DNA from 4 places in the Streptomyces sp. NPDC032161 genome. Region 1 is predicted to be linked to each of the others. Evidence: riboswitches for the same ligand, from Rfam matches in the RefSeq annotation. Region 1 holds a riboswitch; each other region holds the start of a gene.
The links. A riboswitch is a leader RNA that binds a small molecule or an ion and turns the genes downstream of it on or off. The one in region 1 is predicted to bind cobalamin.
Positions count from the first base shown of each region.

Region 2: it holds a riboswitch for cobalamin, as region 1 does, so the genes downstream of both, metE (5-methyltetrahydropteroyltriglutamate--homocysteine S-methyltransferase) here and AB0E67_RS34330 (ABC transporter substrate-binding protein) in region 1, are expected to answer to the same signal.
Region 3: it holds a riboswitch for cobalamin, as region 1 does, so the genes downstream of both, AB0E67_RS06085 (cobalamin biosynthesis protein) here and AB0E67_RS34330 (ABC transporter substrate-binding protein) in region 1, are expected to answer to the same signal.
Region 4: it holds a riboswitch for cobalamin, as region 1 does, so the genes downstream of both, AB0E67_RS02460 (ribonucleoside-diphosphate reductase subunit alpha) here and AB0E67_RS34330 (ABC transporter substrate-binding protein) in region 1, are expected to answer to the same signal.

Region 1 covers NZ_JBEZVN010000055.1:14,275-18,378, reverse strand. The annotation lists gene AB0E67_RS34340 (sensor histidine kinase) at 1-120, opposite strand, end outside; gene AB0E67_RS34335 (alpha/beta hydrolase-fold protein) at 495-1,637, opposite strand; cobalamin riboswitch at 1,907-2,089, shown strand; gene AB0E67_RS34330 (ABC transporter substrate-binding protein) at 2,200-3,162, shown strand; gene AB0E67_RS34325 (iron ABC transporter permease) at 3,276-4,104, shown strand, end outside.
Region 2 covers NZ_JBEZVN010000017.1:89,987-94,090, reverse strand. The annotation lists gene metE (5-methyltetrahydropteroyltriglutamate--homocysteine S-methyltransferase) at 1-1,639, opposite strand, end outside; cobalamin riboswitch at 1,805-2,029, opposite strand; gene AB0E67_RS24810 (RNA polymerase sigma factor) at 3,313-4,104, shown strand, end outside.
Region 3 covers NZ_JBEZVN010000002.1:56,401-60,504, forward strand. The annotation lists partial or broken gene AB0E67_RS06070 (inorganic phosphate transporter) at 97-1,059, shown strand; partial or broken gene AB0E67_RS06075 (hypothetical protein) at 1,170-1,313, opposite strand; gene AB0E67_RS06080 (hypothetical protein) at 1,459-1,689, shown strand; cobalamin riboswitch at 1,872-2,004, shown strand; gene AB0E67_RS06085 (cobalamin biosynthesis protein) at 2,149-3,225, shown strand; gene AB0E67_RS06090 (cobyric acid synthase) at 3,222-4,104, shown strand, end outside.
Region 4 covers NZ_JBEZVN010000001.1:589,877-593,980, reverse strand. The annotation lists gene AB0E67_RS02460 (ribonucleoside-diphosphate reductase subunit alpha) at 1-1,645, opposite strand, end outside; cobalamin riboswitch at 1,922-2,055, opposite strand; gene mctP (monocarboxylate uptake permease MctP) at 2,219-3,868, opposite strand; gene AB0E67_RS02450 (DUF3311 domain-containing protein) at 3,865-4,104, opposite strand, start outside.

The DNA of each region.
Region 1 (4,104 bases):
CTCGTGCGGCACGATCGAGGCGGCCACGACGGACAGGACGAACAGCACGACCAGGACCAGTGCGTCCATCACACCGAACCCGGACCGTTCCCCCCTTCTCCGACCACTGCTCACCGCCATGGCACCACCGTAGGGTCGACGACCGCATCGGGCATCGTCACGCGGGACGGCCCCGCGGCCTCCGGCATCCGCCCCCCGCCCCGGCCGCCGTCCCCGGAATCCGGTGTCCGCCCACGCCCGAGGCCTCCGACGCGCGGTTGCCGCCCGTGCGCCGAACCGCCGCCGGTGCCCCGGCCGAGGCGCCGGACACGTCGTCACGATCGCCCGGCCGGACGGCCCGACGACTCCATTCGGCCGACGCCCGACCGGCATGACGACGGCCGGCCGACGTGACAACGGACGGCGGGGGCCCGAGCGCCCGACCACCCGTCACGCCCCCGCCTCGGCCACTCCCCCGCGGGCCGTCGGTCCCTCCCCCAGCGCTTCTTGTCGGTTCAGACTCCCTTCGTCGGCGCGACCCGTCCCGCCCACGGCGACAGTTCGGCCGTCAGCCAGCGGAAGACCTGGGGCACCTGGCGCTTCCACAGGCCGATGGTGTGCGGCCCGGTCACCCGGGCCACCACCACCCGTGTCGGGGGTGCCGCCGCGCGCCGCAGCGCGAGTCCGTCGCGGTAGCCGTCGTCGCGTCCGCCCGAGAGATACAGCGCGACGCGCGGAGGGGTGGTCGCATGGCGCAGGATCCACAGCGGGTTGTTGGCCCGCCGCAGCTCCGGGGCGCGGGCCGTGAGGGAGACCCGTTCGGCGGCCGGGTCGTTGTAGCCGGACAGGCCCACCGCGGCCCGGTACCGGTCGGGGTGGGCGAGTGCCATCTTCACGGCGCAGTGCGCCCCGGCCGAGTAGCCGGCCACCGCCCACCCCTTCGCGCCGCCCCGTGCGCGGAAGGTGTCGATCACCATCTGCCGGACGTCCACGCTGAGCCATGACTCGGCGTCCACGACGCCCGGCACATTGGCGCATCCGGTGTCCTGACCGGCCAGCAGATTGGTGCGCGGTTCGACGAGAATGAACGGGGCGATCTCGCCGCTCCGCATCCCGGCCGCCAACTGCGACTGCACCCGCAGGCTGCTGAACCACGCCTTCGCCGAACCGGGGAAGCCGCCGAGGAGTTCGACCACGGGGAACCTCTGGTGCCGGAAGGCCGGCTGGTCGTACTGCGGCGGCAGCCACACGTACACCTCGCCGCGCACCCCCGACACCCGGCCGCGCAGTTGGGTGACGCGGACGTTCCGCCCCATCCGGGCGTCGTGCACCGGGTCGAACTCCTGGACGGCCTTCGGCTCGTTCGCCAGGTCCTTGTGACTTCCGAGTCCGTCGCGTCCGAGGTCCGGGGCTGCGACGACATGGTGTCCGGTGCCGAGCAGATCGGCCCAGCTGTCGTACAGGCCGTTGGTGTTGTTGACCACCACGAAGACACTCAGCACGGCCGCCCCCTGCGCGAGGACGACCATCGCGAGGCGGCTCGCGCCTCGTACCACGGCGGGACCCCGTACCCGCCCCCACAGCAACAGGGGAAGCAGCAGGCTGACCATGGCCAGCGCGATCGTGGCCAGGAAGAAGGGTGTCCCCGTCAGGCTCATCACGCCAGTGAGGATGTCGCACACAGCACGATGGTTTACCCTCTTTTCCACCTTTTTACGTCGAACGCGAGAACCGGGAACCTCGTGTTGACGCCGGTCACTCCCGTGCCTTCGGCAACCGGCCCCCGCTCCTTCGACGCCGGTCGCCCTCGGCCTCCCGCATCGCGCGCCCCGGCCGCGCCGGGAAGGGGCGGGAACGGCCGGGGGACGGGCCCCGGTTTCTCGGCGTGCGATCACTCACATGGGCGCCCTTTGTGCGCCGACGTCGGACAAACGTAATATCGGCAGGTCATCGCCGCGACGGGAGACAGGAAGCCGGTGCGAATCCGGCACGGTCCCGCCACTGTGACCGGGGAGTGGAACCCTTCGACATGCCACTGCGCGCCGCGCGGGAAGGCGGGGGGAACGTCGATCCGGGAGTCAGGACACTGGCCTGTCGCGGGCCCGTTTTGAGGAGCGCGGACTCCCCAGGAGGCTCTACGTGTATTTCGGCATACCCCGCCGCCGCCCCTGCTCTCCCTCTGCCCGTACCCGGCGCGCCCCGCGCGTCGTCGCCGGGGTCATGGCCCTGGCCACCGTCCTGTCGGCCGCCGGTTGCGGCACCGCCGGCTCCCCCGGGAAGCCGGAGGCCGGTGCGTCGTCGGTCGAGGGCTTCCCGGTCACCGTGGACAACTGCGGTGTGAGAACGACGTACGACAAACCGCCCTCGCGCGTGGTCACCATCCATCAGCACCCCGCCGAACTCCTCCTCGCCCTGGGGCTGAAGGACCGCATGGTCGGTACCGCCTTCCCGGACTCGGCCGTCCTGCCCGAGCTGCGGAAGGACTTCGCGGCCGTACCCGAACTGGCGAAGCGGGAGCCGTCCTTCGAAACCGTCCTGGACGCGGAGCCGGACTTCGTCTACGGCGGCTACGGCAGCGCGTTCGCCGAGAACGAGGGCCGGTCGCGCAAGGCGTTCGCCGAGGCGGGCATCGACACCTACCTCAACCGCGAGTACTGCGGCAAGAAGCGGGTGACGATGCGGGACACCTACGACGAGATCACCACCATCGGCGACGTCTTCGGCGTCCCGGACCGCGCCTCCGCGCTGGTGGCCGATCTGAGGGGGCGCGTGGACAAGGCCGTCGCGGCCGTGGGGAAGGGGCCCGACGTGCCCGTCTTCGTCTACGACAGCGGCGAGAAGACCGCCTTCACCGCGGGCGGCAAGGGGCTCGGCAACGACCTGATCGGGCTGGCGGGCGGCCGGAACATCTTCGCGGGGCTCGACGACGTCTTCGGGGACGTCTCCTGGGAACAGGTCGTGGCCCGCAAGCCCGAGGTCGTGGTGATCTACGACTACGCGGGCTCCGGCAGCGTCGAGCAGAAGAAGCGGTTCCTGCTCTCGCAGCCCGCCCTCGCCGACGTCCCGGCCATCAGGAACGAGCGGTTCGTGGTCCTGCCGCTGACCGCGACCCTCGTCGGCATCCGTTCGGCGTACGCGGTCGACGGCCTGGCACGCGGTCTGCATCCCGAGAGCTTCCGGTGACGGGGACGGGGACGGGAACGCCCGTGAGGGCCGCCCCGCCCGACGGGACGACCGAGAGGGCGGTCGACGGAGCGAGTGCGTGGCTCCCGCGCCGCGGCGGCCGGTCGCGGCGCGTGCCCCTCCCCCTCGCGCTGACCGTCCTCGCGCTGCTGCTGGTGGTCTCCGCCACCGCCGGCCTGGCCATCGGCTCGGTGCACGTGCCGCCCGGCCAGGTGTGGGGCATCGTGACGCACGCGCTGGGCGCCGACTGGCAGGAGCCGTCCTGGACCCGCGCCCGGGAGACGATCGTCCTGGACGTGCGGGCGCCGCGGGTGCTGCTCGGTGCCGTGACCGGCGCCGGGCTGGCCGTGGTGGGCACCGCCATGCAGGCCCTCATCCGCAACCCGCTGGCCGAGCCGTACCTGCTGGGCGTGTCCTCCGGCGCGTCGCTGGGCGCGGTCACGGTGATCGTGCTCGGCATGGGCGCGCTCGGGCCCGTCTCGCTGCCGGCCGCCGCGTTCGCCGGTGCCCTGGGCGCGCTGCTGGTGGTGTACGCGACCGCGCGCACCGGCGGACGCATCACCTCGGTACGGCTCGTGCTGTCCGGTGTGGCGACGGCGTCGGTGCTCACCGCGGTGACGAACCTGCTGCTGCTCACCACCGGCCGGGGCCACGAGGCCCGTGCCGTCCTCGCCTGGACCCTCGGCGGCCTCGGCGGCGTCGGCTGGGACACGCTCTGGCTGCCGGGTGCCGCCCTGCTGCTCGGCATCGCCGTCCTGCTGGTACAGGCACGGAACCTGAACCTGCTGCTGGCCGGCGAGGAGTCGGCGGGCACGATGGGACTCGACGTGGCCCGGTTCCGGGCCCGCATGTTCGTCCTGCTGTCCCTCGTCACCGGCGTCCTGGTCGCCGCGACCGGGCCGATCGGCTTCGTCGGGCTGATGCTGCCGCACACCGTGCGGC
Region 2 (4,104 bases), on a different contig from region 1:
TCGGATCCGGGCGGGAGATGTCGCCTGCCAGGATCGGCGGGCGCACGTAGCGGGTGCCGTAGGACTGCACCCAGCCGTGCTGGGTGGCGAGGTAGCCGGTCAACTGTTCGGCGAAGTACTGGACCATGTCGTTGCGTTCGGGCTCGCCGTGCACGAGGACGTCCAGGCCCGTCTTCTCCTGGAAGGCGATCACCTCCTGGATCTCGGCCCTGACGCGTTCCTCGTACCCTGCTGTGTCGATCCGGCCGGCCCGCAGGTCCGCTCGCGCGGCGCGCAGCTCGTCGGTCTGCGGGAACGAGCCGATGGTGGTGGTCGGCAGCAGCGGCAGGCCGAGATGTGCGTGCTGGGCGGCGGTGCGCTCGGCGTACGGCTGGGAGCGGCGCGCGTCGGCCTCCGTCGTGGCGGCGGCACGGGCACGGACCGCCGGGTCGTGAGTGATGGGCGAGTGCGCGCGGGACGCGAGGTCGGCCCGGTTCGCGGCGAGTTCGGCGGCGATCGTGTCGGTGCCCTGGGCGAGGCCCTTGGCGAGTGTGACGATCTCCCGCGTCTTCTGCCGTGCGAACGCCAGCCAGCGCAGGATCTGCGGTTCGATGTCCCGCTCCGGTGCCGTGTCCAGCGGCACGTGGAGGAGGGAGCAGGAGGCAGACACATCGACGCGGTCGGCCAGGCCCAGCAGCGTGCCCAGTGTGGACAGGGACTTGGCGAGGTCGTTGCCCCAGATGTTGCGGCCGTCGACCACCCCGGCGACCAGCCGCTTGCCGGGCAGTCCGCCGACGGCGGCGAGCGCGTCCAGATGGGCGGCGGCGCCCTCGGTGAAGTCCAGCGCGAGCCCGTCGACCGGCGCCTTCGCCAGGACCGGCAGGGCGTCGCCGAGCCGGCCGAAATAGGAGGCGACCAGCAGCTTCGGCCGGTCGGCGAGCGCGCCGAGGCCGCGGTAGGCGCGCTCGGCGGCGTTCAGCTCGGCAGGGGTGCGGTCCTGGACCAGGGCCGGCTCGTCCAGCTGTACCCACTCGGCGCCGGCGGCTCGCAGGTCGGCGAGGACCTCGGCGTACACCGGCAGCAGCCGGTCGAGCAGGGTGAGCGGATCGAAGTCGGCGGCCACGCCGGGAGCCGGCTTGGAGAGCAGCAGATAGGTGACCGGACCCACGAGCACGGGCCGGGCGGTGAGTCCGAGCGCGAGGGCCTCCTTCAACTCGCCCGTCTGCTTGGCGGAGTCGGCGGTGAAGACGGTGTCAGGGCCCAGTTCCGGGACGAGATAGTGGTAGTTGGTGTCGAACCACTTGGTCATCTCCAGTGGCGCCACCTCCTGGGTGCCGCGGGCCATGGCGAAGTAGCCGTCCAGGGCATCGGCGGTGACGGCGTCCCGGTGGCGTTCGGGGATCGCGCCGACCATGACGGTGGTGTCCAGGACATGGTCGTAGAACGAGAAGTCGCCGGTCGGCACCTCGTGGATGCCTGCGTCGGCGAGGTGCCGCCAGTTGTTCCGGCGCAGGTCGGCGGCGGTGGCCCGGAGGGCCTCGGCCGTGACGCGGCCCTTCCAGTAACCCTCGACGGCCTTCTTCAGTTCCCGGTTCCGGCCCTGACGGGGGTAGCCGTACACGGTGGCCCGTGTTGCCGCGGCTGCGGACTTCGGTGTCACGGAGATCTCCTTCGCGAGATGAATCCCTGAGATCCCGGGGACGGGACGAGAGCGCGAAGGGATGACGAACCGGGCGGAGACGATCCCGTGCGGCAAGGCACGGTCATCCGCCTGGTATGTACGCCGACCCGCCCTCGAGGTCACCGGGATGTCCGCGCACGACTGGTCCGTGCGCGGGCAGTTGGCAGGTCTTCGGACTCGCGGGCACGTCCTCACCTCATGAGGACATCTACTGGCCGTCGCTTCCCAGACCCTGTACGTCGGGTCCAGTGCGTATGACGGCGGTCGTTCCCGCTCACCGCTGCGGGGCAGTCCCGGATTCCCACCGGGTTCCCTCTTGCGACGCTCCCGCCTGGCTGACGGGGGCGAACCAGCTGCTGCCCGCAGCCTACGGGCTGACGCGCGAGGAAGGGCGAGGTCGTCCATCATCCGGATGGTGAATCAAGTCACGTGTGGCGGACGGCGCGGGGGCATGGACGCGGTGGGCGCGATCCCGGTCCACACCCCGCGGCGTACCGGATCCTGAGCCCCGGTCGCGGGCGTGGAAGCCCCGCTTGGAGGGCCGCCTCTCGGATCCGTCTGTGGTTCGTTCTCTCCAACGGGCAGCACGACGAGTATCCGGACGAGGACACCGTGCCGATCGGTGAGGCGTTCAGGATCGTGGAGCACATCGTCGGCGCCGGATCCTGGCCCGCCGACGCGCACCGGGTGGTCGATCGCTGATCCGGCGGACCTGTCGCCGGGCTCGGACGCCAGGATTTCGGTACGACGGCCGGTCAAAGAAGTCCCCGCACCGCGCGGTGATGCTGCCACGGGAGACATGCGGTGAACGGGATTGATCCGATCCTGCGAACGCTGAACACGGCGAGTTCCTGCTCGCCAATGAAATCGAGCGCCGCCCGGTGCCAACGGGGGCCCGGACGAAGAATGCCGAACGCGGCCACCGGAATAGCGTAAAAGCATTGCAGTCCCTCAGGATTCCGAATGTTCTGCCTTCGGAGGTCTCCGAGGTATACCGACGCAGTGGTGCCAAGCATGCTCTCCGGGTGGGCGACGGCAGCGACGCAAGGACGCCGGGCAACCGAAAGGGCCGCAACGGATCTGCTCGTTCCCCGGTACGGCACTGAACGTCGAGGCGGTGGCCTGATCGGAGGATCACCCCTGGTCAGGGCCTTTGGGGGAGGTGCCGGTAGTGAGTTGTTCACGTGACTCGGCCGTATTGCTCACGCCGGTCGGCACGCCGTCAAGGGCGACTTTCCTCACAGTGGGAGTTTGCTCTCCGCGGGCCCTTCCCGGTGATTACGCGATGGTAGCCTCGAGTGAGTGAGGGATCGACTCGCCATTGCGGAAGCCCGCCGAGATATTCCTGGTGAAACGTCTGTCGATTTGCCTCGGAATGCTTCGCTTCTATGTACCGAGGTCCAGATGGCTGGTAAATCGCTCTTGGTATTCGACACGGCGTTCACAGGGGTGCGAAGCCGTTGTTCGAGGTCCTTTTCGGTGTACGCCCGCAGGATCGTCGAGCAGCTCGAAAAGCCGGACACGGATTTCCTTGCGAGGATTTCATCGACGATCGGCACCGATGGGCGGTACATCGCGGAGGGCACCCCGACACAGGTCGTCCGTCCCGCCTTGTGCACGGGCGGATTCCCTCGCCCGCTGCTGGGGGCGGCATGAGCCCGGGGCAGACGGAGACCGGTGAGCTGCTCGTCGAAGAAGCTCCGGTGGAGACGGAGGACGACACCGACGCCCTCCCCGCGCAACTCCTCCCCGACGGAGGCACGACGGACCCGGTCAAGGACTACCTGCGGCTCATCGCCCGTGTCCGTCTGCTCACCGCCGAGGAAGAGGTGGATCTGGCCAAGCGGATCGAGGCGGGGCTGTACGCCGAGCGCCTGCTGGCGGAGAGGCCGGACGCGGAGCCTTGTTCCAGACGGGAGTGGGCGGCGCTCGCGGCCGACGGGCATCGGGCCAAGGACCACCTCACCGAGGCCAACCTCCGCCTGGTGGTTTCCATCGCCAAGCGCTACACGGGCCGGGGGCTGGACCTGCTCGACCTGATCCAGGAAGGGAACGCGGGTCTCATCCGCGCCGTGGAGAAGTTCGACTACACCAAGGGATTCAAGTTCTCCACCTACGGGACCTGGTGGATCAAGCAGTCCGTCAGCCGCGCTCTCGCGGACCAGAGCCGTACCATCCGCATTCCGGTCCACGCCGTCGAGGTCATCAACCGAGTCACGCGAGTCCGCCACGAGATGCTCCGGGACACAGGCGTCATGCCGACGCCTGAACAAGTCGCGGAAAAGATCGGCATCTCGACGGAGCGATTGCTCGAACTGGACCACTACGCCGCGGAACCGGTCTCCTTGCACACGGCGATCACCGCAGCCGGCGACGTCGAGCTCGGGGACCTCATCGAGGACGACGACTCCCCACCGCCCTGGGAGGCCGTGATCCACGGAGTC
Region 3 (4,104 bases), on a different contig from region 1:
CCCGGGGACACCATGAAGCCCCGCCCAGTTCATCTCCCGTTCACCAAAGTTGCCTACCGTCAACCTGCCAATGACGTCGAACGATTGCCTGGGTAAATGGAACACATCACGCTGCTTCTCGCGATTGTGATCGTGACAGCTCTAGTGTTCGATTTCACGAACGGTTTCCATGACACCGCCAACGCGATGGCCACCACCATCTCGACCGGCGCACTCAGACCGAAGACCGCGGTGGCCATGTCCGCCGTTCTCAACCTCGTCGGCGCGTTCCTGTCCGTGGAGGTCGCCAAGACGATCTCCGGTGGGATCATCAATGAGGACGGGCTGCGCACGGAGGTCATCTTCGCGGCACTCGTCGGCGCCATCCTGTGGAATCTGCTGACCTGGCTGGTCGGGCTGCCGTCCAGTTCCTCGCACGCCCTGTTCGGCGGGCTGATCGGCGCCGCGGTCATGTCGGCCGGCTGGTCCTCGGTCAACGGCGGCACGGTCGTCACCAAGGTGCTGATCCCCGCGGTCGCCGCCCCGATCGTCGCCGGGTTCGCCGCGCTGCTGGCCACGCGGCTGACGTACCGGATCGGCGGGAAGATCCGTGACGAGGCCCAGGAGAAGGCCACCGCCAAGGGCTACCGCGCCGGTCAGATCGCCTCGGCCGGACTGGTCTCCCTCGCCCACGGCACCAACGACGCGCAGAAGACCATGGGCATCATCACCCTGGCCCTGGTCACCGGTGGTGTGCTGCACCCCGGCGCCAACCCGCCGGTCTGGGTCATCGTCTCCGCCGGTACGGCCATCGCGCTCGGCACCTACCTGGGCGGCTGGCGCATCATCCGCACCATGGGCAGCGGCCTCACCGACCTCAGGCCGCCGCAGGGCTTCGCCGCCCAGACCAGCGCGGCCACGGTCATCCTCGCCTCCTCGCACCTCGGCTTCTCCCTGTCCACCACCCAGTCCTGCTCCGGCGCCGTGATGGGCGCGGGTCTCGGCCGCCAGGGCGGCGTGGTCCGCTGGTCCACCGCCACCCGGATGTTCGTCGCGTGGGGCCTGACCCTGCCGGCCGCGGGCCTGGTCGGCGCGGGCGCCGAGTTGCTGACCAAGCAGGGCACCTGGGGCGTCGTCGTGGTCGCGGCGCTGCTGGTCGTGGGTTCCGGCTCGATCTGGCTGGTCTCGCGCCGCAAGCCGGTCGGCCACGGGGACGTCGCCCCCTCGGAGAGCGCCGTCGAACCCGCGGGCGTCGTCACCACGGCCATCGCCGCCGTCAGCCCGCCGCCCACCGTCGCGGCCACCGCCGCGGCGCAGGACCTCATGACCATCATCCCGGCCACGCCCGCGGCCGCCGCCCCGACCGCCACCGCCCAGGACCCGGCGCGTCCCGCCGCCGTCTAGGACGTATTTCGAAAGCGCCGTGACCGGCACCGGACCGAACACGCGGACCGTCCGCAGACCGTCTAAGGAAGCAGCATGAAAATCGACTGGGCAGCCCTCGGCTCCGTCTTCGGCGTCTCCCTCGTCGTCACCGTCGCGCTGGTGGGCGTCTTCACCCTCGGCATCGTCGGTCTCGCCAAGCAGCCCGAGGCGGCGGCCCGGGGCGGCTCCGGCGGATCCCGGGAGCTGGCGCGCGCGGGCGCGTACGTCTGCTTCGCGCTGTGCGTGGCGGCGGTCGCGTACGGGATCTATCTGATCGTCGCCTGAGGCCCTCCCCTGGCACCTCCTTTTCGCAGCCCCGACGGGCCGGACGCACCTCGCGCGTCCGGCCCGTCGTCGTGTCCCCGTCCCGATGTGGGCCTCAGCACACTGCACCGCCGCAGGTCAACGGCAAGTTGACGGGCGTTCGCAGAGCGTGGTGGACTGCCGGAGCCATTTACGGCGACAGCAGAGGAAGCCGGTGCGAATCCGGCGCGGTCCCGCCACTGTCACCGGGGAGCGGTCCCCCACACCGGGAAGTCACGGCACGCGCGAGCGGGCTGGAAGGCCGGGGGAATCGCGGATCCGGGAGCCAGGAGACTCTGGTCGCCGGTCACGTCGAACCAGGGCGCGGACCCTGAGTGAGGACAAGTCGCCATGCCTGGCAGCCGTGCGTCCCTTGCCCCGGCGCTCTCCCCGAGAGCCGCCCGTACGAAGGTCCTCCGAGGCACGACGGCCGACTGAGCCATGCGTGCCGATCGCGTGTTCGCGTACGGCGCCACAGCCGGTCTGATCGGCGATCTGCTGCTCGGTGACCCCCGCAGGGGGCACCCGGTCGCCGCCTTCGGGCGGGCCGCGGCGGGCGTCGAACGCCGTCTGTGGCGCGACCACCGCGGGTGGGGCGCGCTGCACACCCTCGTCTGCGCCGGAGGCGCCGTGGGCGGTGCGGCGCTGCTCACCCGTGCCGTACGCCGTCACCCCGCCGCCTCCGTCGCGCTGACCGCGGCCGCCACCTGGTCCGTGGTCGGCGGCACCTCGCTGGGGCGGGAGGCACGGGCCGTCGGCGGCGCCCTGGCCGCCGGGGACGTCGCGGTGGCCCGGGAACGCCTGCCGCACCTGTGCGGCCGCGACCCGCACTCCCTGGACGGGCCGCAGATCGCCCGCGCCGTGGTGGAGTCCGTGGCCGAGAACACCTCGGACGCCGTGGTGGGCGCCCTGGTGTGGGGGGCGCTGGCCGGTGTGCCCGGCCTCGTCGGCTTCCGCGCGGTCAACACCCTGGACGCGATGGTCGGCCACAGGTCGCCCCGCCACCGGCGCTACGGCTGGGCCTCGGCCCGCCTCGACGACCTCGTGGGATGGCCCGGCGCCCGGCTGACCGCCGTGCTCGCCGTGGCCGCCGGCGGACGGCCGCGCGAGGCGGTACGGGCCTGGCGGGCCGACGCGGCGAAGCATCCGAGCCCCAACGCGGGCCCGGTGGAGGCGTCGTTCGCGGGCGCGCTGGGCGTGCGCCTGGGCGGAACGCTGGCGTACGGGGGCCGGGTGGAGCACCGCCCGGTACTGAACGGGGAGGCGGGCCGGGCGGTGGAGACCGCGGACATCGAACGCGCGGTGCGGCTCTCGCGCCGGGTGGGCGTGCTGGCCCTCGGCGTGTGCGTGGCCGCTCGGCTGGGCGCGGGTCTCGCCGCGCGACGGCTCGCGGACGTACGGGGCACGGGACGGGGACGGATCACGGGCACCCGGCCCGCAGGTGTGGGCGGCGCCGCCGCGGGGGCCGCGCGGCTCCTGACCGCGGGACGCCCGGACACAGGACGGAGACGGACATGAGCGGCGGACTCCTGGTCGCCGGGACCACCTCGGACGCGGGCAAGAGCGTCGTCACGGCGGGCATCTGCCGCTGGCTCGCGCGCCGGGGCGTGAAGGTGGCGCCCTTCAAGGCGCAGAACATGTCGCTGAACTCCTACGTCACCCGGGAGGGTGCCGAGATCGGCCGTGCCCAGGCCATGCAGGCCGCGGCCGCCCGGGTGGAGCCGTCCGCGCTGATGAACCCGGTGCTGCTCAAGCCCGGCGGGGACCGCTCCAGCCAGGTCGTCCTGATGGGCAGGCCGGTGGGCGAGATGAGCGCGCGCGGCTACCACGGCGGACGGCAGGAGGCCCTGCTCGGCACGGTCGTGGACTGCCTGGAGCGGCTGCGGAGCACGTACGACGCGGTGATCTGCGAGGGGGCCGGCAGCCCGGCCGAGATCAATCTGCGGCGCACGGACATCGTGAACATGGGCATCGCCCGGGCGGCGCGCTTCCCGGTGGTGGTGGTCGGGGACATCGACCGGGGCGGCGTCTTCGCGTCGTTCTTCGGTACGACGGCGTTGCTCTCCGCCGAGGACCAGGCGCTGGTCGCGGGCTATCTCGTGAACAAGTTCCGCGGCGACGTGTCGCTGCTGGAGCCGGGCCTGGAGATGCTGCGCGAGATCACCGGCCGCCCGACGTACGGGGTGCTGCCCTTCGCGCACGGCCTCGGCATCGACGAGGAGGACGGGCTCCGGGTCTCGCTGCGCGGCGCCGTGCGCGAGTCGGTGGTCGCGCCGCCGCACGGCGAGGACGTGCTGCGGGTCGCGGTGTGCGCCGTGCCCCTGATGTCGAACTTCACCGACGTGGACGCGCTGGCCGCCGAACCGGGCGTCGTCGTCCGCTTCGTGGACCGCGCCG
Region 4 (4,104 bases), on a different contig from region 1:
GAGCGGCCCGCGTCTGCTCCCAGGCGGGCAGCGGACCGGACCGTTCCGCGAGGTTGCAGGATGCCTCGTACGCGGCCAGCATGATCCGCTCGGAGATCCGCGTGGAGAGCACGCGGGCCTCGGCGGAGTCGAACGGCAGCCGCAGCTGGAAGAAGACGTCCTGGAGGCCCATGGCGCCCAGGCCCACCGGACGCCACTTGGCGTTGGAGCGGGCGGCCTGCTCGGTCGGGTAGAAGTTGATGTCGACGACCCGGTCCAGGAAGGTCACGGCCGTGCGGACGGTGGCGTCCAGCCGCTCCCAGTCGATGTCCCCGCCCGCGACGAACGCGCCGAGGTTGACCGAGCCCAGGTTGCAGACGGCCGTCTCGCCGTCGTCGGTGACCTCCAGGATCTCGGTGCACAGGTTCGACGAGTGGACGACGCGGCCCGGCTCGGCGGTCTGGTTCGCGGTCCGGTTGGCGGCGTCCTTGAACGTCATCCAGCCCTGGCCGGTCTGCGCGAGGGTGCGCATCATCCGCCCGTACAGCTCCCGGGCCGGCAGCGTCTTGCGGGCCAGCCCCTTCGCCTCGGCGGCCCGGTACGCGGCGTCGAACTCCTCGCCCCACAGGTCGACCAGCCCGGGCACGTCGGACGGGGAGAACAGCGACCACTCGCCGTCCGCGTCGACCCGGCGCATGAACTCGTCGGGGATCCAGTGCGCGAGGTTCAGGTTGTGCGTACGGCGGGCGTCCTCGCCGGTGTTGTCGCGCAGCTCCAGGAACTCCTCGATGTCCGCGTGCCAGGTCTCCAGGTAGACGGCTGCCGCGCCCTTGCGACGGCCGCCCTGGTTGACCGCCGCCACGGAGGCGTCGAGCGTCTTCAGGAACGGCACGATCCCGTTCGAGTGCCCGTTGGTGCCCCGGATCAGCGAACCGCGGGCCCGGATGCGGGAGTACGGCAGACCGATGCCGCCCGCGTGCTTGGAGAGGCGCGCCACCTGGTGGTAGCGGTCGTAGATCGAGTCGAGCTCGTCGAGCGGGGAGTCCAGCAGATAGCAGGACGACATCTGCGGGTGCCGGGTACCGGAGTTGAACAGCGTGGGGGAGGACGGGAGGTAGTCGAGTCGGCTCATCAGTCCGTACAGCGCCGCGACCTCGTCCACGGCACGCGGGGAGTCGTCCTCGGCGAGCCCGGACGCCACCCGCAGCATGAAGTGCTGCGGGGTCTCGACGACCTGACGGGTGTGCGGGTGGCGCAGCAGGTAGCGGCTGTGCAGGGTGCGCAGCCCGAAGTAGCCGAACCGGTCGTCGGCGCCGTCGGCGAGGGAGTGTTCGACCAGCGCGTCCAGGGTGGCGGCGTGCGCCTGGACGAACGCGGCGGTGCGGTCCGCGATCAGGCCCTCGCGGTGGCCGACGGCGACGGACGCGGAGAAGGAGACCGCGCCCTGCCCCGCCGCCTCGTCCGCGATGGCGCGGGTCAGCAGCCGGGCGGCGAGCCGGGAGTAGGCGGGGTCCTCGGAGATCAGCCCCGCGGCGGCCTCGGTCGCCAGCGCCCGCAACTCGGCCTCGTCCGCCCGGGCGCTGCGCCCGCGCAGCGCGGCGGCGGCCACCCGGCCGGGGTCGGTGTCGGGCAGGTCGACGGTGAGGGCGGTCAGGGTCCGCAGCAGCGCGGTCCCGGGCTCGTCGTGTGCGGTACCGGGCCCGTCGTGTGCGGTTCCCCCGGACTCGGCCGCTTCGGACTCGGCCGCTTCGGACACGGTCGCTTCGGACACTGCGACTGAGGCCGGATCGGCTGGCGCGATGGTCACGCGGTGCTCTCCCTCGCTCGGCTCGGGGCCTGCGGGGACGGGCGGCCGGGCAGTACGGGGCCCGGGACGGGGGCACTGCGTACGGCGTCCGCCGGCCCATCCGCGAGGCCCGGGACGTCTGGCATCCGGTTCGGTCGAGCCGGATGCGCTGTCGGCAGGTCGTCGGACTTGCTCGGGTGTGCAAAAGCACACCGAATACACCGTTGCGGGACAGTTCCGGATTCACACCGGATTCCCCTGCGGCGACAGCGAGCATGAGCATACATGTGGGGGCCGCCCGATGCCGCCGCCCCCAGATGTTGTGTCGGTCGACTCGCGTCGAGGCCGTAGAACGCGCACTGCGGCCCTGGGGAGAGGAAGACGGACGGGCCCGCCGCACCCCTCGGGCAAGGGGCGTGGCGGGCCGCTTCCGGGCCGTCGTGGCGGGAACCCTCAGCGATCCGCGCCCGGTGCCGCCGCCGCGCTCGGCGGCTCCGGCACGGCCGGCGGCAGCTCCACCCGGACACCCGGCTCGCCCGTGTCCGCCGTGTAGTCGGCGGGGGAGGTCTCGTCGATGCCGGCGGGCGCCTTCACGGCGTTCAGGACGAGGGTCAGCACCACCGTCACCACCACGTTGAGCACGAACGCGGTCAGGCCGATGTAGCCGATCTCACCGATGCCGGGGATCTTCGCGGAGGGTCCGCCGAAGTGCGACTGGGTCGGGCTGGAGACCCCGTACGCGACGACGGTCCCGTACACCATGCCGATCGCCCAGCCCGCGAGCAGTGCCCAACGGTGGAACCAGCGGGTGAACAGGCCGCCGACCAGGGCCGGCATGGTCTGGAGGATCCAGATCCCGCCCAGCAGCTGGAAGTTGATCGCGACCGTCTTGTCCATGGTGAGGACGAAGGCCAGCGCCCCGACCTTCACCAGCAGCGACACCAGCTTGGAGACCTTGGTCTCCTCCTCCGGGGTCGCGTCCGGTTTCAGGAAGTCCTTGTAGATGTTGCGGGTGAAGAGGTTCGCCGCCGCGATCGACATGATCGCGGCGGGCACCAGCGCGCCGATGCCGATGGCGGCGAACGCGACGCCCGCGAACCAGTCGGGGAACATGTTCTCGAACAGCTGCGGGATGGCCAGCTGCCCGTTCTCCACCTTGATCCCGGCGGCGATCGCCATGAAGCCGAGGAGCGCCAGCATGCCCAGCATCAACGAGTACAGCGGCAGGATCGTGGTGTTGCGCCGGATCACGTCACGGCTGCGGCCGGAGAGCGTCGCCGTGATCGAGTGCGGATACATGAAGAGCGCCAGCGCCGAGCCCAACGCGAGGGTGGCGTAAGCCCACTGGCTCGCCTCGCCGGGTGCCAGGGCGCCGGTCGGCTTCCCGCCGGGCGGGCCGGCGAACTTCTCCTGGGCGGCGGCGAAGATGTCGTGGAACCCGCCCAGCTTGATCGGGATGTAGACGATCGCCACCACGATGACCAGGTAGATCAGGCCGTCCTTGACGAACGCGATCAGCGCGGGGGCCCGCAGCCCCGACGAGTAGGTGTACGCGGCGAGCACCGCGAACGCGAGCAGCAGCGGCAGGTCCTTGACGAACCAGTGCGTGTTCTCGCCGCCGCCGACGCCCATCACGTCCAGCACCGCCTGGATGCCGACGAGTTGCAGCGCGATGTAGGGCATCGTGGCGAGGATGCCGGTGACGGCGACCGCCAGCGACAGCCCCTTCGAGCCGAAGCGCCCGCGGACGAAGTCGGACGTCGTCACGTACCCGTGCCGGTGCGAGACCGACCACAACCGGGGCAGGAAGGTGAAGATCAGCGGATACACCAGGATCGTGTACGGCACGGCGAAGAAGCCCGCCGCGCCCGCCGCGTAGATCGCCGCGGGAACGGCGACGAAGGTGTACGCGGTGTACAGGTCGCCGCCGAGCAGGAACCAGGTGACCCAGGTGCCGAACGACCTTCCACCCAGGCCCCATTCGTCGAGGCTGGCCCCGTTCTCGGCCCTGCGCCAGCGCGCCGCCAGGAAGCCCATGACCGTGACGGCCGCGAAGAAGAAGACGAAGACGCCGAGCGCGACGCCGTTCACACCGTCCTTCACGCCTGGTCACCCCCCTTGCGGGCGCGCTGGTCGCGCTGCCAGAGCTTGTGGGCGACGGCCGTGAGCGCGGTGGAGATCAGCACCCAGAGCATCTGGTACCAGTAGAAGAACGGAATACCGATGAAGGCGGGATCCACCTTCGCGTACGAACTCACCCAGAGCATCGCGACGAACGGCGCGGCGAGACAGAGGGCGATGACCACCCGCACCGGCGTGATCGCGGGCGGCCTCCCGTC